DNA from 2 places in the Propionicimonas paludicola genome. Region 2 is predicted to be linked to the other one. Evidence: predicted binding sites of a transcription regulator. Region 2 holds the regulator's gene; the other holds the start of a gene.

Region 1 (11,924 bases), 590 kb from region 2:
GGCCCACATGTGGTTCGGCGACCTGGTCACCATGACCTGGTGGGACGACCTGTGGCTGAACGAGTCGTTCGCCGAGTTCGCCTCGCACTTCTGCCAGGCCGAGATCCGGAACAAGACCGGCGTCGGCGACGACCCCTGGTCGACCTTCACCAACGCCCGCAAGAACTGGGCCTACCGGCAGGATCAGTTGCCGTCCACCCATCCGGTGGCCGCCGACATGGTCGACCTGGAGGCCGTCGAGCTGAACTTCGACGGCATCACCTACGCCAAGGGCGCCTCGGTGCTGCGGCAGTTGGTGGCTTTCGTCGGCCAAGACGCGTTCCTGGCCGGAGTGCGGGCCTACTTCGCGAAGCATGCCTGGGGCAACACCCAGCTGTGCGACCTGCTGAACGCGCTCACCGAGGCTTCCGGGCGCGATCTGTCCTTCTTCGCCGCCGAATGGCTGCAGGTGGCCGGGGTGAACACCCTGCGCGCCGAGTTCGAGGTGGACGCCGAGGGCCGGTTCACCCGCTTCGCGCTGCGCCAGACCGCGCCGGACCAGTGGCCGACCCTGCGTCACCACCGGCTGGCGATCGGGCTGTACGACCTGGTGGACGGACGGCTGGTCCGACGGGACCGGGTCGAGGTGGACATCGCCGGCGAGCTGACCGAGCTTCCCGAGCTGATCGGACGTGCGCGCGGCACCCTGGTGCTGCCCAACGACGACGACCTGACCTACGCCAAGCTGCGCCTGGATCCGGAGTCGCTGGCCGCACTGGTGGCCTCGATGGGCACCATCGACTCCGCGCTGACCCGCGCCCTGTGCTGGGCCGCGGCCTGGGACATGTGCCGGGATGCCGAGCTGCCGTCCCACGACTTCGTAGCCCTGGTGCTGGCCGGGGTCGGCGTCGAGACCGACCTGACCGCGGTGGGTTCGGTACTCGCCCAGGCCCGCACGGCGATCGACTACTTCACGCCCGAGGCCGACCGGGGTGAGCTCAACGAGTTCTTCGTGGACGGGCTGAGCAGGCTGCTCGCAGAGGCCGAGCCGGAGTCGGACCACCAGCTGGCGCTGGCCCGCGCACTGGCCACGTCCGCGGAGTCGTCGGCGACGGCGGCGGTGCTGAACACCTGGCTGGACGGGTCGGCGGTGCCGTCCGGGCTGGCCGTGGACACCGACCTGCGCTGGCACCTGATCACCAACCTGGCCCGGCTGGGAGCGATCGGGGCCACGGAGATCGAGGCCGAGTTGGCCCTCGACCCGACCGCCCAAGGCGCCGAACGCGCTGCCGGGGCCCGAGCCGCACTGCCGAGTGCCGAAGCCAAGATCCAGGCCTGGCGGCTCGCCACGGCCGACGATGACGTACCGAACGAGACCCACTACCAGATCACTTCGAACTTCTGGCAGTTCGGGGCAGACGCGGTCCTGAAGCCCTACCTGGGCGCCTATCGCGAGGTGGCCGAGGCGATCTCGGCCGGCCGGGACGGCTGGGCGGACCGCAGTTCGGCGTTGCGGCAGCACGTGCTGGGACTGCTCTTCCCCCGGACCCTGATGGATCGGACGGCGCTGGCCGAGCTCGACGCCTGGCTGGAGTCGGTCTCGCTGACCGATGCCGTGGCCCGGCAGGTGCTCGAGCGTCGCGACGACGCCGAGCGGGCGCTGCGCTGCCAGGAGGCGTTCAGCTGAACGCTCCCGGCGCCGGCGACGGTGCTGAGGCCTGCGGAGGGCTCCTGAGGGCTTGAGTGAGCGGCTTGTCGGGGCTCGCGAGGGTCTGATCGGGCATCTCGTGAGAGCCGCTTGAGGGCGCGCGCGGGTGGGGCGAGTTCACGTTTCGTGGAATCTGTGGATGGCATCTCCGGTTATCCACAGATTCGAATCTGTGTTCGATTTTGTCCTTGCTGTGCGGGACACTAGATGCGTGGACGAACACAGCATGGTGACCGCCGGCGAGGCGCTGGCCAGGATCGAGCAGTCGCTCGATCTGGTCGATCCTCGCCGCGATGACCTCGCGCCGGAGACCCGGCTGGCCTGGCTTCGGCTGGCCCGTCGGGTACAGGGCCGGGTGCAGGCGCTGACCGTCCAACTCACTGCGGAGGCCGAGCAGAACCAGGCGTCCGTGCGCGCCACCGGGACGCCGCTGGCGTCCTGGCTCGGCATCGGCGAGAACCTGTCCCGCCGCGAGGCGGCGTCCGCCGTCATGCAGGCGCGGACGATCGCCGACCACCCTCGGCTCGGCCAGGCGGCCACCGACGGACAGGTCAGCCCCGGGCAGGCGCAGGCCATCGGACGGGTGCTGGCCGAGGTCGCACCCCGGCTCGCTCCGGAGCGTCGCGCCGAGGCCGAGGACCTGCTGGTCGGGTTGGCCGAGCACCTCGATTCGGCGGAGCTGAGTCGGTGCGCCGACCGCGTGCTCGCCGAACTGACCCCGTCGGCCGAGCAGAGCCAAGAGCAGCGCCTGCAGCAGCTGGCCGAGGCTGCCCATCGCCGACGCAGCCTGCGCTTCTTCCGAGAGCCCGGAGTGATCCGGTTCGAAGGAGTGCTGCCCCAGCTCGAAGGGGAAGCCTTCGTGGCGCTGGTCAGCGCGCACGGAGAGGCCCTGAGGCGTACGGCCATCGAGGCTCGGGATGCGTTCAGCGAACTCAGTCCCGAGCAGCGCCGGGCCGACGCGCTGATCTCGCTGCTGCGCGCTGCCCGACAGACCCGGCCCGAGCCGGGAGTCGGCCAGGCCCGAGTGGTCGTGCGGCTGGATTACGCCACGTTGCAGGCGGCTGCGGCCGGCGCCGGGCTGATCCGCGAAGGCGAAGCCCTCAGCGCCGGCGAGCTGCGCCGGATCTGCTGCGAGGCCGATCTGCTGCCAACTGTGCTCGGCACGGCCTCCGAGGTGCTCGATGTGGGCCGGGCCAGTCGCCTGGTGACTCCCGGTATCCGGGTGGCTCTCGGCCAGCGCGATGGGGGCTGCACCTTCCCGGGCTGCGACGTCCCGGAACAGACCTGTGAGGCGCATCACCTGACCCCGTGGTGGGCCGGAGGCCGAACCTCGCTGTCGAACCTGGCACTGCTCTGCCATCACCACCATGCCCTGGTCGAGCCGGCCACCTTCGGCACCCGCGACCAATGGGAGATCCGGATCGCTCAGGACGGGCTACCGGAGTTCATCCCGCCGGCCCGGCTGGATCGATCGCGAAGACCGGTGCGCCACCGGCGGCTCGGCGGCAGCGGACGGCTGGCGGATGGTCGAGCGCCGGCGGGAGCCCGCGGGGACCCGGCACTGTGCGCCTGACTGGATAGCGACACCAGCGATGGCAGCGATAGCAGGACAACTGCCGGCACCAGCGATAGCAGGACAACTGCCGGCACCGTCGGGCAGCCACCACGTCGCAGGCGGGCAGGCGCCGGCTACCGGTTGTGGCTGCAACTAGATGCTGGGCTCTATCTGCCGGCTGAGAGCTCCTAGGCCACCGGCTGCCCACTGACACCTGCTGGTGGCTGTCTGCCCGCCCGCTGATACCTGCGGGTGGCCGATGGACGCTGGTGGACGCTGGGCGGGGCCTGCCTGCTGATGCCGCTGGTGGTTGGTGGCTGAGAGCTCCTGGGCGCTGGGGCTGGCTGTCCGCTGGCGACTGCCTTCTCTTGATACTCGCTCGCTCCGCCTGCCCAGCGGTGGTCGAGGCCTGCTGGCTTCTACGGCCGCCGACCTCCACTACCGGGAACCGACGTCGGCTTGGCCGCCAGGGCAGTACGGTTCCGCCACGCTGACCTGGCCACCACGCGCGGGTTCGCCCGTGTGTGCCACCGCCACACGTCGGGCGGCGGCACTGGCACAAGCAGAGTCGCGGCACCGACACAGACCGGGCAGCGACAGCGGTCGGTCGCTGGGTCCGATAGATTGGCCGCTCGAAGCCTGGTGGCCTCGAGATGGCGCCCGGCTCACGACCGAGGAGCGCTGCGTGGCTGATCCAGCAACCGACACCCCGACTCCCCAGTTTTCCCGAGTGGTGGCCGACGAGTCGGAAGTTGCTCGGGCATTGACCCGAATGGCTCACGAACTCCTCGAAGCCAACCACGGCGCGGAGAATCTGGTGCTGCTCGGCATTCCGACCCGAGGGGTCCCACTGGCCAAGAGACTGGCCGCACTGATCGAGAGCGTCGAGGGGCGTCCGGTCCGGCAGGGCGAACTCGACATCACCATGTACCGCGACGACCTGCGGGCCAACCCGACCCGCAACCCCGGGCGCACGGCGATCCCCGGCTCGATCGACGACTCGGTGGTGGTGCTGGTGGACGACGTCCTCTACTCCGGACGCACCATCGGGGCCGCCTTCGACGCCCTGCGCGATTTGGGCCGACCGCGGGCCGTCCGGCTGGCCGTCCTGGTCGACCGGGGGCACCGGGAGCTGCCGATCGCCGCCGACACCGTGGGCCGCACCATCCAGGCCGCCGATGACGAGCGCGTGGCCGTACAACTGGCCGAGCTCGACGGCACCGACGCCATCACGATCACCCGAACCGGGAAGGAGTCCTGATGCGCCACCTCCTCGGCTGCGCCGACCTCTCGGCAACCGATGCGAATGCCATCCTCGACCTCGCCGAAGAGATGCAGCAGGTGCAGTCCCGTCCGGTGAAGAAGCTGCCTGCATTGCGCGGCCGCACCATCGTGAACATCTTCTTCGAGGATTCCACCCGCACCCGGACCAGCTTCGAGATCGCCGGCAAGTGGCTGTCCGCCGACACCATCAACGTCTCGGCCAAGGGCTCCAGCGTCAGCAAGGGCGAGTCGCTGCGCGACACCATGCTCACCTTGGACGCCATGGGCGTGGACTGCTTCGTGATCCGACACCCCTCCTCCGGCGCTGCCGCCCAGGTGGCCAGCTGGGTCCGAGCCCAGGTGGTCAACGCCGGCGACGGCCAGCATGAGCACCCCACCCAAGCCCTGCTCGACGCCTACACGATGCGCAAGCACTTCCGCAGCCTCGGTCGCGAGGGCTTCGCCGGGAAGAAGATCGCCATCGTCGGCGACCTGCTGCACTCCCGGGTGGTGCGCAGCAACGTCCTGCTGCAGAACCTGCTCGGCGGCGAGGTGGTCCTGGTCGCGCCGCCCACCCTGCTGCCCACCGGGGTCGAGAACTGGGGCTGCCAGGTGACCAGCGACTTCGACGCCGTGCTGCCCGAGGCCGACATCGTGATGATGCTGCGGGTCCAGCGCGAGCGGATGGCCGGTGGCTACTTCCCCACCGAACGCGAGTACACCGCCGGCTACGGCCTCACCGAGGAACGGCTGCGGGCGCTCAAGCCGGGAGCCGGCATCTGCCATCCCGGGCCGATGAACCGCGGCGTCGAGATCTCCAGCGCCGCCGCCGACGCGGCCAACTCGCTGGTCCTGGATCAGGTCGCCTCCGGCGTCGCGGTCCGGATGAGTGTGCTGTACCACCTACTGGGTTCTGACGAAGGAGCGATGCGGTGAGCCTGCTGATCAACGGCGCCCGACTGGCCGATGGGACGATCACCGATCTCTACCTGAAGGACGGTGTTCTCGCCGACCCGGCCAGTGCCCCGGCCGGCGTGGAGCGGTTCGACGCCGCCGGGCTGCTGGCCATCCCGGGTCTAGTCGACCTGCACACCCACCTGCGCCAGCCCGGACGCGAGGACGCCGAGACCGTCGACTCCGGCACCGATGCCGCCGCCCGCGGTGGCTTCACCTGCGTGCACGCCATGGCCAACACCAGTCCAGTCACCGACACCGCAGAGGCCGCCGAGTACGTCCACGCCCTCGGCGAGCGCGAGGGCCACTGCCAGGTGCAGGTGGTCGGCGCGGTCACCAAGGGGCTGGCCGGTGAGGAACTCGCCGAGCTCGGCATGATGGCCGACTCCAAGGCGAAGGTGCGGGTCTTCTCCGACGACGGCAAGTGCGTCTCCGACTCGCTGCTGATGCGCCGAGCGCTCACCTACGTCAAGGCCTTCGACGGCATGGTGGCCCAGCACTCCCAGGATCCCCGGCTGGCCGGCTCGACCGCCTGCTGCCACGAGTCCGAATGGTCCGGACGACTCGGCCTGCCCGGCTGGCCGTCCCAGGCCGAGAGCGTGATCGTGGCCCGCGATGTCGAACTCGCCGCGCTCACCGACTCCCGGGTGCATGTGTGCCACGTGTCAACCGCCGAGAGCGTCGAGATCATCCGTTGGGCCAAGAAGCGCGGGGTGAAGGTGACCGCAGAGGCCACTCCGCACCACCTGCTGCTGGACACCCCGCTGGTCGCGTCCTACGACACCACCTTCAAGGTGAACCCGCCGCTGCGCACCTCCGAACACGTGGAGGCGATCCGGGAGGCGCTGGCCGACGGCACCATCGACGTGGTCGGCACCGACCATGCCCCGCACGCCCGTCAGGACAAGGACCACCCCTTCGACATCGCCCTGCCCGGCATGCTCGGCCTCGAGCAGGCGCTGGCCGTGGTGATCGAGGTGATGATCAACACCGGACGGATGGACTGGCCGACGCTGGTGCAGCGGATGTCGTCCACTCCGGCCGCGCTCGGCCAGGTGCCCGGCCAGGGCCGTCCGCTGGCGATCGGTGAGCCGGCCAACCTGGTCCTGGTCGACCCGACCGCCCGGGCCGCTGTTGATGCCGCGGCGTCCAAGTCACGGTCCCGGAACAACCCGTACCACGGACGGGACTTGCCCGACCCGGTGGTGGCCACCTACTGGCGGGGCCGGCAGACCTACTCCCGCTAGGCGCGAACCGCGCGAACCGCCGGCCAGGCCGCTGCCGAGTCGTGCATCACCTTCGGCAGTGGAACCGGACGTCCACTCACGTCGCCGCTGACCAGGACGGTATGCGCCCTTGCCAGCACGCGATCATCGAGCGGGTCCTGCACTTCGGCGACCAGCGTGGCCGACGTGCGGCCGAGCTTCGCGACCGCGGTGCGCACCCGATAGGGCTCGGGGCGCTGGACGATCTGGCCGAGATAGTCGACGTCCTGCCGGGCCACCATCCAGGTGAGCTGCTCGGCGGCGGCCTGGGTCATCCGATCCGGTCCCGGCTCGGGGGTCAGTCGCACCCTGGCCTCGGCGAAGTAGTCGAAGACTCGGACGTTGTTCACGTGGCGGTAGGCGTCCTGATCGGACCACCGCACGGTGAAGGTGTGTTCGGAGGCGTCCGGACCCACCCGCCAGCCGTCGATCGCCCGGAACGGCTCGAGGGCCACGGACTGGGCGGCGAACCACTCCCGCTCGGCACCGGTCATCCGTCGAATCCGGGCCGCCCGATAGTCGTACAGGCACAGAGTGCTGCGAGCCCGGGATACCAGTCGCTCGTCCTGGAACACCTGATAGCCCAGGACGAAGCGAGCCGCACCGACCACTCCGACGTCCAGGCTGACCCGCAGCGGCGTCGTGGAGAAGAAGACCGGACCGAGGTACTCGACCTGATGGGAGACCACCATGGTGGCGTCGCCGAGCAGATGCGCGTTGGCGCCGGACTGCAGCCAATCGACCCGGGCTTCCTGCAGGTAGTCCGCGATCAGGGCGTTGTTGACGTGGCCTTGGGCATCAACGTCCACCCAGCGCAGCGGAACCGAACTGTCGAAGCTCACCTCGCGTCAGGATCGAGGTACTCAGGCTCGTCGGAGTCGTAGAGCGACTCGACCACGTCGGCGTAGCGGTCGGTGATCACCTTGCGCCGCACCTTCATGTTCGGCGTCATGCCGCCGTCGTCCATGCTGAACTCCGATGGCAGGACCGCGAACCGCTTGACCGTCTCCCAGCGCTCCAGCTTGGCGTTGGCCGAGTTGATGAAGCGCTCCAGGGTGCGCCGCAACTCCGGATGCTGGGTGAGCGTCTCGTAGGAGATGTCGGACAATCCCTTGCGGGCGGCCCACTTGGCCAGGTTGTCCCGATCCATGGTGAGCAGCGCCGAGATGTACTTGCGGCCATCGCCCACGGCGACCACCTGGGACACATAGGGAATGGTGGCCGCAATCACGCCCTCGACCTTGGCCGGGGCGACGTACTTGCCGCCGGAGGTCTTCATCAGGTCCTTCTTGCGATCGGTGATCTTCAAGAAGCCGTCGGCGTCGAACTCACCGATGTCACCGGTGTGGAACCAGCCGTCCACCAGGACCTCGGCGGTACGCTCGGGATCGTTGTGATAGCCGCGCATCACCGCCGGTCCCTTGATCAGGATCTCGCCGTCCTCGGCGATCTTGACCTCAGTGCCGGGCAGGGCCGGGCCGACCGTCCCGAACCGCGGCGGCAGCGGCAGGTTCACGCAGCTGACCGCGCCGGTCTCAGTAAGGCCGTAGCCCTCGGCCACGACCAGGCCGGCCGAGTAGAACCAGGACTGCACCTGCGAGTTCAGCTTGGCCGAGCCCGAGATGAAGAAGCTGATGTTGCCGCCCATCCGCTCCTTGAGCTTGCTGAACACCAAGTGATCCGCCACGGAGTAGGCGAAACGCTGCACCGGCGGCAGTTCCCGGCCGGCCAGCCGGTCCTCCCGGGACGAACGTCCGACCGAGAACGCCCAGCGGGCGATTCGGCCCTTGATCCCGCTGCGCGGCGAGGACAGCATCACCGCAGCGCGGACCTTCTCGAAGATGCGCGGAGCCCCGCACATGAAGGTCGGATGCACCGCACCCAGGCCGGGCACGATCTGGTCGATCCGGCCGTCCACGGCCGTGCTGAAGCCGATCGCCAGCTGAATGGTGAGCAGGTCCTTGCCGAACACGTGGGACAACGGCAGCCACAGGTACTGCAGGTCGCTGTCGGAGATGATCTCCATCTGGTCCAGGACGAATGCCTGGTAGACCCAGCAGCGGTTGGTCAGTTCGACGCCCTTCGGACGTCCGGTGGTGCCCGAGGTGTAGATCAGGGTGGCCAAGGTGTCCAGGCCGCTGCCGCCGATCGACCGGTTCACCAGCTCAGGGTCGGCGACCAGCGCCGTCCGGCCGCGCTCGGCGAGCTGCTCCAGGTCGAGCACTCGATCGCCGTCGCCGTGACCGTCGATGAGGATCACATTGCGTACCCCTGCGGACGCCTCCGGGTTCGCATCGAGCTTGGCCAGCTGCTCGGCGTTCTCGGCGACCAGAATCACCGAGCCTGAGTGGGTCACGATGTAGGTGAAGTCGTCGCCCTGGGTGTTCGGGTAGATGGTCGTCGTGGCGCCACCAGCGGTGTTGATCGCGTAGTCGATCAGGATCCACTCGATCCTGGTGTTCGCCACGATCGAGACCCGCTCCTCCGGACGCAGCCCGAGGGCGAGCAGGCCGGCGGCGAACTCGTCCACCCGCTTGCTGGTCTCCGCCCAGTCGATAGACAGCCAGTCACCGTTCGGACCTGGGTAGCGGAACGCCTCCTTGGCAGGCGTCTTGGCTGCTCGCCACCGGAGCATCGCTCCTACTGATTGCGGCGCCTCCCGCAAGGTTGCAGCGACGTCGATCATGAAAATCCCCTCATCCGCCCTTGGACTCGTCATGGCAGTCTAGAGCGGGTGGCGCTCCGGACAAGGCAAGCTACCGGCCCGGTTCACTGATTGGTGGGATTCACGGTGGGTCGCCGCAGCGGACCGGTTGCCGACTGCGCTAGGTTTGTTGAAACCGGTACAAGTTTGAGAGAATGTGCTTATGGCAACCGAGATCGTCCCGCGCTGGCTCAGCGAGGACCAGCAGCGGATTTGGCGGCTCTACCTGAACGGCGTGGCCAAGATCACCGAAGTACTCGACGCGGAGCTGCGTCAGTTCGGCCTGGATCTGGGCGAGTACGAGATTCTGGTGCACCTGTCGGAGTCCCCCGACCACCAGTTGCGGATGTCCGATCTGGCGTCCCGGGTCCGGCAGTCCCGTTCCCGGCTGACCCACACGGTGGCGCGGATGGAGACAAAAGGCCTGATCAGTCGGCTGTCCTGCCCGTCCGATCGGCGCGGCGTGATCGCGAACATGACCCAGGCCGGCTACGCGCTGTTGGTCGAGGCTGCTCCTTACCATGTCGAGTCGGTCCGTCGGATTCTGGTCGACCCGGTCTCGAAGGCCGACTTCACTGCGCTCGGTCGCGCCATGCAGGCCGTACTCAGCGTGACAGACTGAGGACGTGCCGGCCGGAGCGAACACTGCCCTGGACCGGCTGGCTGCCCAAGGGTTCGACCTCGATCGGACCACGCTGACCCGAGCCCTCTATGGGGGCGACGCCTCCCTGTATCGAGTGATCCCGGCCGCTGTGGCCCGTCCGACGTCGGTGGACGAACTCGCCCGGCTCACCCGGGCCGCCCTCGATGCCCGAATCGCGATCACCAGCCGAGGATCGGGCACCTCGATCGCTGGCAACGCGATCGGAACCGGCCTGGTGATCGACTGCTCGAAGCTCACCCGGATCACCCATCTGGATCCCAGCGGACGAGCCGCCATCGTCGAGCCCGGCGTGGTCGGCGGACGCCTCAACGCCGCGGCCGGACGGCACGGACTGCGACTCGGGCCGGATCCGTCCACCATCGACCGCTGCACGATCGGCGGGATGATCGGCAACAACGCCTGTGGAGCCCGCGCGCTGGGCTACGGACGCACCAGTGACAACCTGCTCGGCCTGGAAGTGATCACCGGCACCGGCGATCGGCTCAGCCTGGGGGCCGGACAGCCGCACTCACCGATCCTGGACGCCCTGCAGCAGCTGGTAGCGGCCAACCTCGGCCTGATCCGCACCGAGTTCGGGAGGTTCTCCCGGCAGGTCTCCGGATACGCACTGGAGCACCTGCTACCGGAGAACGGCTTCAACGTGGCCCGCTTCCTGGCCGGCTCGGAGGGCACTCTGGCCGTGGTGCTGGGTGCCCGGCTCCGGCTGGTGCCCGTGCCGAGGCTGACCACCCTGGTCCCGATCGGCTACCCGGACATGGCTGCAGCGGCCGACGACGCCGCACTGGTGACCGGCTTCGGCCCGACCGCGATCGAAGGGCTCGACCGGCGGCTGCTGCAGGCTGCCGGGGACCGGCTCGGCCCCGGGTTGCCACTGCCGCCGGGCGACGGCTGGCTGCTGGTCGAGCTGGCCGGGGACGACCCCGCCGAGCTCCAGGAGCGAGCCCAGTCGCTGAGCCGGGCGGTGCACGGGCTTGCCGGGAGCCCGATCACCGATCCCCGGCAGGCCGATGGGCTCTGGCGGCTCCGCGCGGACGCCGCCGGGCTGGCCGCGATCAGCGGGGCGCGTCCGTCCCATGCCGGCTGGGAGGACGCGGCAGTTCCGGTGGCCGCGTTGGGGGGTTACCTGCGTGCCTTCGAGCGGCTGCTAGCCGCGCACGGCCTGCACGGGGTGCCGTACGGACACTTCGGTGAGGGCTGCCTGCACGTCCGGATCGACTTCGCGCTGAGCAGCCCGGACGGGGTGGCCGGCTATCGACGCTTCGTCGAGGAGGCCGCCGATCTGGCAGCCGAGTTCGGCGGATCGGCCTCCGGAGAGCACGGGGACGGCCGGGCGCGCTCAGAGTTGTTGGCCCGGCAGTACTCCCCCGCGGCGCTGAACCTGTTCGCCGCCGTCAAGCAGATCTTCGACCCGAACAACCTGCTGAACCCCGGAGTGTTGGTCGAGCCGCGTCCGCTCGATCTGGACCTGCGCCGACCGCGGGCCGAAGCCTCGCGGCTGCCGCGGCTGCGTCCGGAGTTCGTCGAGCAGGCGCACCGTTGCACCGGGGTCGGCAAGTGTCTGACGCCGGACGGTGCCATGTGCCCGTCCTACCAGGCCACCGGGGCCGAGCAGGACTCGACCCGGGGCAGGGCTCGGGTGCTGCAGGAACTGATCGACGGTGAGCTGATCGCGCCCGACTGGCGCTCGGCCGAGGTCGCCGAGGCCCTTGAACTCTGCCTGTCCTGCAAGGCCTGCGTCAGCGAGTGCCCGACCGGCACCGATCTGGCCGCTGCCAAGTCGCAGGTGCTGGACGAGGCCTTCCGCGGCCGGCTGCGGCCACGGGTGCACTACA
Region 2 (11,924 bases):
ATCTGTTCGGCCGGCTGTACGCACTTTCTCCCGTCGGCGCCATCAGTGCGCTGGTGGCCGTGGTCGCCCTGATCGCCGGGTACATCACCTGGCAACACCACCGGGCCGCCAAGGCCTGACCGAGGGCTCGTCGCCGCACAGCCGGCTCGCCTAGGATGCGACCATGGCCGAGATCCGCAAGTACGACCCGTCGAAAGGCAATGCCATCGCCGAGGCGTTGCGCGCCGCCATGGGTGACCCCATTCGTCCGGCCACTCCCGGACAGACGGCGTCCGATAAGCCCAGCGAACCTGAGCCTGCCGCCACCCCGGCATGGATCAGCCTCAGCCTCGTCACGAAGGACGAGACTGAGGCTGAATGACCTGACTCAGCTGCAGCCGCTGGTGGCGCCGCAACCCTCGCAGATGTAGCAGGAGCCGGACCGGCGCATCTTGGTGCCGCAGGTGAGGCACAGCGGGGCGTCCACGCTCAGCCCGGAGATCTTCTCCAGGACCTCTGCGGTGGAGTGCGCCTCGACCTCGACCAGAGCCGGCTGGTTCGGACCCTCGGCGTGCACCTGGATGTCGTCAGCCGCATCGTTCTTCAGCGACTCGGACTCGATCAGATCGGCCTCGTCCTCTTCGGACAGGTACTTGCCGGTCTCCACGTAACGAGCCCGCTCGCTGGCCGTGTAGATGCCCAGCTCGGCTCGCTCGTCGAAGGACAAGTAATCCAGAGCCAGCCTGCGGAAGATGTAGTCCATGATCGACTGCGCCATCCGGACGTCCGGGTCGTCGGTCATACCGGCCGGCTCGAACTTCAGGTTGGTGAACTTCTGGGCGAACTGCTCCAGCGGCACCCCGTACTGCAGGCCGATCGAGACCGCGATCGAGAAGGCGTCCATCACGCCGGCCAGGGTCGAACCCTGCTTGCCGAGCTTCAGGAAGACCTCACCGAGCTTGCCGTCCTCGTACTGCCCCGAGGTCATGTAGCCCTCGGCACCGGCCACCGAGAAGGAGGTGGTGCGGCTGACCCGCGACTTGGGCAGCCGGTTGCGGCGGGGACGGTACTCGACCCGAACTTCCGGTGCGGCCTTGGCCTCGGCCATCTCCTCCGGCTTCTTGCCGTCGCTCAGCGGCTGGCCGACCTTGCAGTTGTCGCGGTAGACGGCCAGCGCCTTCAGGCCGAGCTGCCAGCCCTGCAGGTAGACATCGGCGATCTCTTCGACCGTGGCGGTCTCGGGCAGGTTGACGGTCTTGGAGATGGCACCGGACAGGAACGGCTGCACGGCAGCCATCATCCGGACGTGGCCCATCGGCCGGATCGAGCGCAGGCCCATGGCGGTGTCGAAGATCTCGTAGTGCTCCGGCTTCAGGCCCGGGGCGTTGACCACGTGGCCGTTGGTGGAGATGAACTCGACGATGGCCTCGACGGTCTCGGCCGGGTAGCCGAGCTTCTCCAGCGCCCGCGGGATCGTCTGGTTGACGATCTGCATGGAGCCACCGCCGACCAGCTTCTTGAACTTCACCAGCGAGAAGTCCGGCTCGATTCCGGTGGTGTCGCAGTCCATCATGAAGCCGATGGTGCCGGTCGGGGCCAGCACCGAGGCCTGGGCGTTGCGGAAACCATCCTTGGCGCCCAGCTTGACCACCTGATCCCACTCGGTGGTGGCAGCGGCGTGGATCTGCTCATCGATCGGGGCGTAGGTGCGCAGGTCGTCGTTGGCGGCCTGGTGCTTGCGCATCACCCGCTGATGCGCGGACGCGTTGCGGGCGTAGCCGGCGTAGGCGCCGACCACCGAGGCCAGCTCGGCCGAGCGACGGTAGGAGGTGCCGGTCATCAGCGAGGTGATCGCCGCGGCCAGGGCCCGGCCACCGTCGGAGTCGTAGCCCCGTCCGACTGCCATCAGCAGCGCACCCAGGTTGGCGTAGCCGATGCCCAGCTGGCGGTAGTTGCGGGTGGTCTCGCCGATCGCCTCGGTCGGGAAGTCGGCGAAGCAGATCGAGATGTCCATGGCCGTGATGATCAGCTCGACGGCCTTGACGAACTTGGCCACATCGAAGGTGTCGTCATCACGCAGGAACTTCAGCAGGTTCAGGCTGGCCAGGTTGCAGGACGAGTTGTCCAGGCTCATGTACTCGCTGCACGGGTTGGACGCGTTGATCCGGCCGGACTCCGGGTTGGTGTGCCAGGCGTTGATCGTGTCGTCGTACTGCAGCCCCGGATCGGCGCACTCCCAGGCCGCCTTGGCGATCTTGTCGAACAGCTGACGAGCGTCGATGGTCTCGATCACCTCGCCGGTCATCCGGGCCCGCAGCCCGAACTCGGTGCCGTCCACGACAGCACGCATGAACTCGTCACTGACCCGGACCGAGTTGTTGGCGTTCTGATACTGGACGCTGACGATGTCCTTGCCGCCCAGGTCCATGTCGAAGCCGGCATCACGCAGGGCGCGAATCTTGTCCTCTTCGCGAGCCTTGGTCTCGACGAACTCCTCGATGTCGGGGTGATCGACGTCCAGCACGACCATCTTCGCCGCGCGCCGGGTGGCCCCGCCGGACTTGATGGTGCCTGCGGACGCGTCCGCGCCACGCATGAAGGAAACCGGGCCAGAGGCCGTGCCGCCGGAAGACAGCAGCTCCTTGCTGGAACGGATCCGAGACAGGTTCAGGCCGGCACCGGAGCCGCCCTTGAAGATGAAGCCCTCTTCCTTGTACCAGTTCAGGATCGAGTCCATCGAGTCGTCGACCGACAAGATGAAGCAGGCGCTGACCTGCTGCGGGCTGGTGGTGCCCACGTTGAACCAGACCGGGGAGTTGAAGCTGAAGTACTGGTGCAGCAGCATCCAGCGCAGCTCCTGCTCGAACACCTCCGCGTCCTCGGGAGCGGCGAAGTAGCCGTAATCCTCCCCGGCCTTGCGGTAGGTGGTCACCACCCGGTCGATCAGCGCCTTGAGGCTGGTCTCACGAGCCGCGGTGCCCAGTGCGCCGCGGAAGTACTTCGTGGTGACGATGGTGGACGCGTTGACGCTCCAGAAGTCGGGGAACTCCACCGCGCGCTGCTCGAAGACGGTCTCACCGGTCTTCCAGTTGGTCTGCACGACATCGCGCGACTCCCAGGTGACCTCGTCATAAGGGTGCACCCCGGGGGTGGTGAACACCGGGCTGATCTTCAGCCCGGGCGACTTCCGACCGCCCTTAGTGGCGGCTTTCGCGGTCTCGGTCATGGGTGAACTGCCTTTCGTAGGGTGGGAGGTGTGTCTTCGACGCTTCAGTTGGTGACCAGCGCCGCCCGGCGCAGGTTGTCGATCTCGGTCTCGAAGTCTTCGACCGTGTCGTAGTGCTTGTACACGCTGGCGAACCGCAGGTACGCCACCGGATCCAGCTCGCTCAGCGGGCCCAAGATGGTCAGGCCGACCTCGTCGGCCGGAATCTCGGCTTGCCCGGACGCGCGCAGCGTCTCTTCGACCCGTTGGCCGAGGCGAGCCAGATCGCTCTCCGAAACCGGACGGCCCTTGCAGGCCTTCGCGACTCCGGTGATCACCTTCTCGCGGGAGAAGGGCTCGACCACTCCCGAGCGCTTGACCACGACCAGCTGCATCTGCTCAAGCGTCGTGAACCGGCGCTCGCAGAGCGGGCACTGCCGACGACGGCGAATGCTGGTGCCGTCCTCGGCTACGCGGGAATCGAGGACTCGGGTGTCGGTGTGCCGGCAGAACGGGCAGTGCATCCGGCGCTCCTTCTCAGTCGTGGCGGCGGTGGATGGGGATGTGGACGAACTGTGGAGTAAGAACCACAATTTGTGGACAAACCACATTGCTGTAACTACTACATGTAGAGGTTACGCAGAGTCTCGACCACAAGCAAGACAGCCCTGAGGGCGTGTCGCGGGCCACCACGGGGCAGATGTGCCCACCGACCCCCTGTTGCCAATCAGGAGCAGATCACTGCTGCACCGAGATCGAGGCGGCGGCAGCGGAAGTGCCGTCGAGCGGCCGATCCGGGACGGCAAGGAAGGCGCCGACCAGCACGACCAAGCCGGTCAGGAACACCATCAGCGAGCCGATCACCGCCACGGCGATGCCGCGCTCGGTCAACTGCCAGCCGGACGCCCCCGCGGACGGGACGGACGGCGCCGCCGGGACCAGGCGGAGCTCCGCGGCCGGACATACACTCGGAACCTCGGCCCACGTGGTGTCCACTGCCTCGGTGATCGCTAGAGCGCTCATCGCCTGCCCCTTTCCTCGAACGTGTGTTCGATACTGTTCTAGTGCCCCGCGCCGTCAGATGCAAGCCTTATCGAACATTTGTTCGTAGCGTGTCGGGCTGATACTGATCCTGCTGCCCGGCTCTGACACTTTTCGGACCGGCCGGATCAGCCCCAGACACGCTCGAACATATGTTTGATTCGCGACCGCGCAGCCGATAGTTTCGAGGCATGGCAGCTACCCCAACCTCCGACCGCAAGCGAGGTCGGCCACGCAAAGAGGACATCGCCGCCCAGCTGGGCACCAAGGTGTCCCAGTTGCCCGACGGCCCGGTGGATGCCGAAGGGCTCACCCCCCGACAGCGGAGGATCCTGGAAGTGATCCGGGACGAGCTTGCCGAGCGTGGCTACCCGCCGAGCATTCGCGAGATCGCCGACCGGGTCGGGCTGGCCAGTTCGTCCTCGGCCGCCCACCAGTTGAAGGTGCTGCAGGCCAAGGGCTTCCTGTTCCGTGACCCGCATCGTCCGCGCGCCCTTGAGGTGCGGCTGCCGTCCTCGATCAGCCCCGGCGAGCAGTTGCGGGTCATCGAACCGGACGAGCCGGCCCCCACTGCCCCATCGGTGACCGCGCCGATCCTGGGCCGGATCGCGGCCGGCGGTCCGATCCTGGCCGAGCAGGCCGTCGAGGACGTCTTCACCCTGCCCAAGCAGCTGGTCGGCGAAGGAAACCTGTTCCTGCTCGAGGTCAAGGGCGATTCGATGATCGAGGCTGCCATCTGCGACGGCGACTACGTGGTGGTCCGCCAGCAGCCCGATGCCACCAATGGCGACATCGTTGCCGCGCTGCTCGGTGACGAGGCCACGGTGAAGACTTTCAAGCGCACTCCCGGTCAGGTGTGGCTGCTGCCCCACAACCCGGCCTACTCACCGATCGACGGCAATGAGGCGTCCATTCTGGGCAAGGTGGTTGCTGTCCTGCGGCGGGTCTAGCCGATAGCGCGATGACGGGTGCGGACGGGTGTCGTCCGCACCCGTTGTGCGTTCAGGCGTCGTTCGCAGCTGCACCCAGCCGGCGCAAGGCGGCCACGGCCACCTCGGGATCGGTGGTCATCCAGAAGTCCGGTAGCGAGGCCCGCAGGAAGCTGCCGTAGCGAGCCGTGACCAGCCGCGGGTCGAGGACGGCCACCACCCCGCGGTCGTCGAGCGTGCGGATCAGCCGTCCGGCGCCCTGGGCGAGCAGCAGACCCGCATGGCTGGCCGCCACGGCCATGAAGCCGTTGCCGCCGGCCTGGGTGACCGCCTGCTGCCGGGCCTGCATCAGCGGGTCGTCGGGCCGTGGGAACGGGATCTTGTCGATCACGACCAGCCGGCAGGTGTCGCCGGGCACGTCCAAGCCCTGCCACAGCGAGAGCGTGCCGAACAGCGACGCCTCCGGATCGGCCACGAACTGGGCGGTCAGTTTCGGCAGATGCGCATCGCCCTGGCACAGGATCAGCCGGTCCGGGACCTCGGCCCGGCAGTAGCGGGCGGCAGCCTCCGCGGCCCGCTGGGACGCGAACAGGCCCAAAGTCCTGCCTTCGGCGGCCCACAGCAGCTCGGCGATCTCGGCCAAGGCGTCGGGGGCGATCCCCTCCCGGGTCGGCGGGGCCAGCCGGGTGGCGACGTAGAGGATGCCTTGGCTGCGGTAGTCGAACGGCGAGCCGACATCCACCCCGCGATAGTCGGCGCCGGTGGCGTCCAGGCCCACCGAGGCCGCGATGGCTCGGAACTCGCCGCCCAGCTTCAGGGTGGCCGACGTCAGCACCACGGCATGGTCGGCGAACACCCGGTCGCGCAGCAGGCCGGCCACCGACAGCGGCGCGCAGTTCAGCTGCCGCCCGAACCGCTCCGACTCCGAGACCCAGATCACATCGAACTCCGACAGCTTGGCCATCCGTTCGGCGATGTCGAAGATCTCCTGGGCGGCAGCCTGGGCCTGGTTGCGCTCGACCTCCTCGGCAGCACCGCCGGCCAGCCCGGTGACCGCCTGCCGGGCGGCGTCCCGGACGCTGCGGACGGCGGCCAGCACCGCCGGCTCACCGCCGGGGATCCGGCCGACCTCGGCCTCGTCCAGGCCCTCCTGCAGGGTGTCGGCCGCGTCCAGAAACTCCAACCCGGTCTGGTCGGCCAACCAGGGCAGGCAGCGTTTGGCGACCCGCTCCACCTGCACCGGACCGAGCTCCACCGATGCCGCTCCGGTGACCCGGGCCACGAGTTCGTGGGCCTCGTCGATGACCAGGGCGTCGTACTCGGGCAATGCTGTGCCGCCGTGCATGGCGTCGATGGCCAGCAGCGCATGGTTGGTCACCACCAGCTGGCTGGCCCGGGCTCGGCGCCGGGACTCCTCGACGAAGCAGACCTCGCCGAAGGGACACTTCTGTGCGCCCAGGCACTCCCGGACCGGCACCGACACCTGGCTCCAGGCTGCCGGAGTGTGGTCCGGGGCGTCGTCGCGATCGGCCAGTCCGTCGGCCTCGGCCTCTTCCTCTGCCCAGCGCCGCAGCGCCACCACCTCTGCGCCCAGGCCGGACGCCTCGCTGGGGTCGGCCACCAGGGCATCCTGCTCGAGCCCCGAGCCGTCCCGGACTCGCTGCAGGCACACGTAGTTGCTGCGCCCCTTGAGCACGGCATGACTGACCGTGGTGCCGGTGAGCTGCTGGGCTGCGGCGACCGCGGTGGGAATGTCCTTGTTGGCCAGCTGGCTCTGCAGGGCCAGCGTGGCCGTGGCGATCACGATCCGCGCCTGCGGATTGCCGGCCAGCTCGGCCACGGCCGGTGCCAGGTAGCCCAGCGACTTACCGGTTCCGGTGCCCGCCTGGACGAGTAGGTGCTCGCCGGTGGCGAAGGTGGTGCTCACCTCGGCAGCCATCTCCACCTGGCCGGGACGCTGCTGGCCGCCGAGTTCCTCGACGGCCGCCGCCAGAATCTGCCCGGTCAGGTCAGGGTCAGTCATCGGTGGCGAACCGAGCCAGCTCACCGGCCAGATCGGCATTCACCCGCGCCACCACCAGGGTGCCGCTCGCCGTGTGCTCGGCCGATAGGAACTCCCCGGCATTGTGGATCCGGTCGATCAGATCGCCGCGGGCATAGGGCACCAGCGCCCTTACCTCGACCGACGGGCGAGGCAACCGCTCTTCGATCCGAGCCAGCAACTCCGACACGCCTTCACCGGTGCGCGCCGAGACCAGCAGAGCGTCCGGGAACCGGCCGCGCAGAGCCAGCAGCACATCGTCAGTGGCGGCATCGATCTTGTTGATCACCAGCTGTTCGGCCACCCCGGACGCACCGATCTCGCCCAGTACCGTCCGCACCGCCGCCACCTGGCCGAACGGATCCGGATCGGAGCCGTCGACCACGTGCAGCAGCAGATCGGCGGACACCGACTCCTCCAGGGTCGAGCGGAAGGCCTCCACCAGGTCGTGCGGAAGGTGCCGGATGAAGCCGACCGTATCGGTGAGGGTGAATACCCGGCCGTCCGAGGTCTGCCAGCGCCGCGTTGTCGGATCCAGGGTGGCGAACAGGGCGTCCTCGACCAGCACTCCGGCATTGGTGAGCCGGTTCAGCAGGGAGCTCTTGCCGGCATTGGTGTAGCCGACGATGGCCACGCTGGGCACCTGGTTGCGGGTGCGCTGGGCTCGCTTGGTGGCCCGCACCTCGTCCAGGTCACGCAGCCGCCGCTTCAGGATGGCGATCCGCGTCTTGATCCGCCGCCGGTCGGTCTCGATCTTGGTCTCACCAGGGCCACGACCGCCGATGCCGGCTCCGGCAGCAGCACGTCCGCCGACCTGACGGGACAGGTTGCCGCCCCAGCCGCGCAGCCGCTGGCGCAGATACTGCAGCTGAGCCAGTTCGACCTGTGCCTTACCTTCGGCGCTCTTGGCGTGGGAGGCGAAGATGTCCAGGATCAGCGCAGTGCGGTCGATCACCTTGACCCCGACCCGATCCTCCAGGTTGCGCAACTGGGCCGGCTCGAGCTCGCCGTCACAGATCACCGTGTCGGCGCCGGTGGCGATCACCACCTCACGCAGCTCGTCCACCTTGCCTCGGCCGATGAAGGTCGCCGGGTCGGGGGTCCCCCGCCGCTGGACCAGCCCTTCGAGCACCTCGGAACCGGCCGTCTCGGCCAGTAGCTTCAGTTCGGCCATGGCATTGTCGGCGTCAGCCTGGCTGCCGCCGGTCCATACGCTGACCAGGACGACGCGCTCCAGCTGGAGTTCGCGGTACTCGACCTCGCTGATGTCGGCCAGCTGAGTGGACATGCCAGCCACCCGCCGCAGCGAGTGTCGAGCTGCCAGATCCAGCTGCTCGCCGTCCGGACTGGGCAGGTCGTCGTCCCACTCGTCGTTTTCGATCATCTTCTCCATAGTCTGCTGCGCGAAGCTGCGCAGCTCAGCCCAGCTCGTCCGGCCAGTCGACGACGCCGTGAGCCACGATCACGGCCGGCCCGATCAGCACCGCCTCGTCCCCGCTGAGGTCGACCTCCAGCTCGCCGCCACGCACCCGGACCCGGCAATGCTCGGAGCCGCCGGCTGCGGCCGCGGCCGCAACTACCCCGGTACCGCAGGATGCCGTCTCGCCGACGCCCCGCTCGTGAACGCGCATCGAAATCTCACCGGGGCCGGACGACACCACGAACTCGAAGTTGGCACCGGCCGGGAACACCTCGGCCGGCGCAGCGATCGGAGCGCTCTGCAGGTCGAGCTCGGACAGGCTCTCGTCAGACCTCAGGGCACTCACCGCATGCGGGTTGCCCACCGAGACCGCACGAGCCGGCCAGGAATGCTCGCCGAGCCGAACCTCGACCTGCTCACCGAGCTGCACCCGGCCCATGGTCACCGCGACCCGGCCGTCGGGCAGGAACCATCCGGTCCGAGCCCCGGCCCGGGTGGCCACCGGAACGCGCTCGGCGCTGTCGACCAGCCCCTGCTCAGCCAGGTAGCGCAGGAAGACCCGCAGGCCGTTGCCGCACATCTCGGCGATCGACCCGTCGGCGTTGCGGTAGTCCATGAACCACTGGTCACCGGGCCCGTCCCACTCGGGGACCGCCTCGGCCCGCACCGCGCGCAGGATGCCGTCCGCGCCCACTCCGGCCCTGCGGTCGCAGAGGAAGCGGACGTGTGCGGCGCTCAACTCGAGCTCGCCGGAGGGATCCAGGAGCAGCACGAAGTCGTTCCGGGTGCCATGACCCTTCGCGAAGCTGATGCTGCTCACTGATTCTCCTGTCGACCGTTCTGAAGCCTACCTTGGACCTCGGACACAATCGCCTCGCCCGCCGCCCGTCCCGGGCTCAGCCAGACGATCCGCGGGTCGCGGCGCAGCCAGCCCAGCTGCTTGCGGGCGAACCGGCGGGTGACCTGGACGATCGCCTGCTTGGCCTCGGCCTCACCACACTCACCGGCCAGGAAGGCCAGCACCTGCCGGTAGCCGATGGCCCGGCATGCGGTCCGGCCTTCGCGCAGCCCGCGACGCTCCAGTTCAGCGACCTCGGCCACCAGGCCCGCCGCCCACATGGCCTCCACCCGCTCGCCGATCCGGGCGTCCAGCTCGTCGCGAGGCACGTCCAGGGCGTACTGCAGGACCGGCTCGAGCGCGTAGCGCCACTGCGGCAGCTGCGAGCTGAAGCTGCCGGTCAGCTCCAGCACCTCCAGGGCGCGGACGATCCGGCGCCCGTTGCCGGGCAGGATCCCGGCGGCCACCTCGGGTGCCCGGGCCGCCAGCCGCGCATGAAGTTCGGCGTTGCCCAACTGCTCCAGCTCGGCCTCCAGTCGGGACCGGACCACCGGATCGGTGGCCGGGAAGCTGAACTCGTCCACGATGGCATGGACGTACAGGGCCGACCCGCCGACCAGGATCGGCACCACGCCACGTCCGCGGCAGTCGGCGATCGCCGCCCGGGCCAGCTCCTGCAGCCGGGCGACACTGGCCTCTTCGGTGATCTCGAGAATGTCGATCAGATGGTGCGGCACTCCGGCCCGCTCGGCCAGGCTCGGCTTGGCGGTTCCGATATCCATGCCGCGGTAGACCAGCATCGAGTCGGTGTTCACCACCTCGGCCGGACGGCCCTGCGCCCGCAGCGCCTGGGCCACCGTGACCGCCAGGCCGGTCTTGCCGCTGGCGGTGGGCCCGTTGATCACCACCACCGGAATGCTCACAGCAGACATTCTGCCTATTCTTTCGCACTTGCCGGACGCGCGAGCCCATCCGCGCGCACAATGGTGCTGCTCGGGATCGTCCCGGTGCCGTGAACAGAAAGGAGGTCGCATGGACTTCGTCGAACAGATCAAGGGAGCCGTTGCTGACCATGCGGACGAGATCAAGGAAGGCGTCGAGCAGTTGGGTGACTTCATTGATGAGAAGACCGACGGGAAGTTCACGGCCCAGGTGGATCAGGCCCAGCAGTTCATCGCTGACCAACTGGGTGGCGACAAGTAGTCGCGTCCACCTGATCTGAGCGGGCGGCATGCCCGCAGTACGACGATCCCGGGGGGTCGGCCCAGTGGCCGGCTCCCCGGCTTAGTTCTTGGGCTGAATGCTCAGCTGCCGGCCGCGCGACGCAGCCGGTGCAGCACCCGAGGCGGCCCGGCGCAGGCTGAGCAACCCGGCGTCCGCGTTCAGGTGGTGCGGCGCAGCGTAGGTGATCTCCACCTCGGCGAAGTCGCCCGGACGCGGACGCAGCTCCGGCTCCTCCGGCACTCGGACGTGGACCAGCCGGTTGTCCTTGGCCCGGCCCGACATCCGGGCCGTGGCTTCGTCCTTGCGTCCCTCACCCTCGGCGAACATGACCTCGACCGTCTGGCCGACCAGCGCACGGTTCTCCGCCCAGCTGATCTCGCCGACCAGCTCGACCAGCCGCTCGTAGCGCTCCTGGACCACCTCGCGCGGCACCTGATCGGGCATGGTCGCCGCAGGCGTGCCGGGGCGGATCGAGTACTGGAAGGTGAACGCCGCGGCGAAGCGGGAGGCGCGGACCACGTCCAGGGTCGCCTGGAAGTCCTCCTCTGTCTCGCCCGGGAAGCCGACGATGATGTCGGTGGTGATGGCCGCGGCGGGCATGGCCGCGCGCACTCGATCCAGGATGCCCAGGAACTTCTCGCTGCGGTAGGAGCGGCGCATGGCCTTCAGCACCCGGTCCGAGCCGGACTGCAGCGGCATGTGCAGCGATGGCATCACATTCGGGGTCTCGGCCATTGCCGCGATCACGTCGTCGGTGAAGGCGGCCGGATGCGGGGAGGTGAACCGGACCCGCTCCAGGCCGTCCACCTCGCCACAGGCGCGTAGCAGCTTGGCGAACGCGCCCCGGTCGCCGAACTCGACGCCGTAGCTGTTCACGTTCTGGCCGAGCAGGGTGATCTCCTGGACCCCCTCGGCGACCAGCGTCTGGATCTCGGCCAGGATGTCGCCGGGACGCCGGTCGGTCTCCTTGCCGCGCAGCGCCGGGACGATGCAGAAGGTGCAGGTGTTGTTGCAGCCCACACTGATCGACACCCAGGCTGCGTAGGCGGAGTCACGGCGGGTCGGCAGGGTGGACGGGAACCGCTCCAGCGACTCCAGGATCTCCACCTGGGCCTCCTGCTGCACCCGGGCCCGCTCCAGCAGCACCGGCAGCGAGCCGAGGTTGTGGGTGCCGAAGACGACGTCCACCCACGGCGCCTTGTCGACCACGATCTGCCGGTCCTTCTGGGCCATACAGCCGCCGACGG

What was found. Region 2 encodes LexA, which represses DNA repair genes until DNA is damaged. Its sites were predicted from a motif close to TCGAACANNTGTTCGA; they were not measured.
Positions count from the first base shown of each region.
Region 1: a site for LexA is predicted at 1,852-1,867, ahead of ATK74_RS02790 (HNH endonuclease signature motif containing protein). Genes of this name have one in related genera too.

Region 1 is NZ_PDJC01000001.1:607,189-619,112, reverse strand. It holds gene pepN (aminopeptidase N) at 1-1,666, shown strand, start outside; gene ATK74_RS02790 (HNH endonuclease signature motif containing protein) at 1,899-3,260, shown strand; gene pyrR (bifunctional pyr operon transcriptional regulator/uracil phosphoribosyltransferase PyrR) at 3,928-4,503, shown strand; gene ATK74_RS02780 (aspartate carbamoyltransferase catalytic subunit) at 4,503-5,441, shown strand; gene ATK74_RS02775 (dihydroorotase) at 5,438-6,706, shown strand; gene ATK74_RS02770 (acyl-CoA thioesterase) at 6,703-7,566, opposite strand; gene ATK74_RS02765 (AMP-dependent synthetase/ligase) at 7,563-9,410, opposite strand; gene ATK74_RS02760 (MarR family winged helix-turn-helix transcriptional regulator) at 9,592-10,050, shown strand; gene ATK74_RS02755 (FAD-binding and (Fe-S)-binding domain-containing protein) at 10,055-11,924, shown strand, end outside.
Region 2 is NZ_PDJC01000001.1:1,192,510-1,204,433, reverse strand. It holds gene ATK74_RS05535 (DedA family protein) at 1-119, shown strand, start outside; gene ATK74_RS05530 (hypothetical protein) at 164-361, shown strand; gene ATK74_RS05525 (vitamin B12-dependent ribonucleotide reductase) at 368-3,205, opposite strand; gene nrdR (transcriptional regulator NrdR) at 3,250-3,708, opposite strand; gene ATK74_RS05515 (hypothetical protein) at 3,923-4,207, opposite strand; gene lexA (transcriptional repressor LexA) at 4,417-5,175, shown strand; gene ATK74_RS05505 (ATP-dependent DNA helicase) at 5,228-7,177, opposite strand; gene hflX (GTPase HflX) at 7,170-8,579, opposite strand; gene dapF (diaminopimelate epimerase) at 8,614-9,435, opposite strand; gene miaA (tRNA (adenosine(37)-N6)-dimethylallyltransferase MiaA) at 9,432-10,385, opposite strand; gene ATK74_RS05485 (antitoxin) at 10,486-10,656, shown strand; gene miaB (tRNA (N6-isopentenyl adenosine(37)-C2)-methylthiotransferase MiaB) at 10,738-11,924, opposite strand, start outside.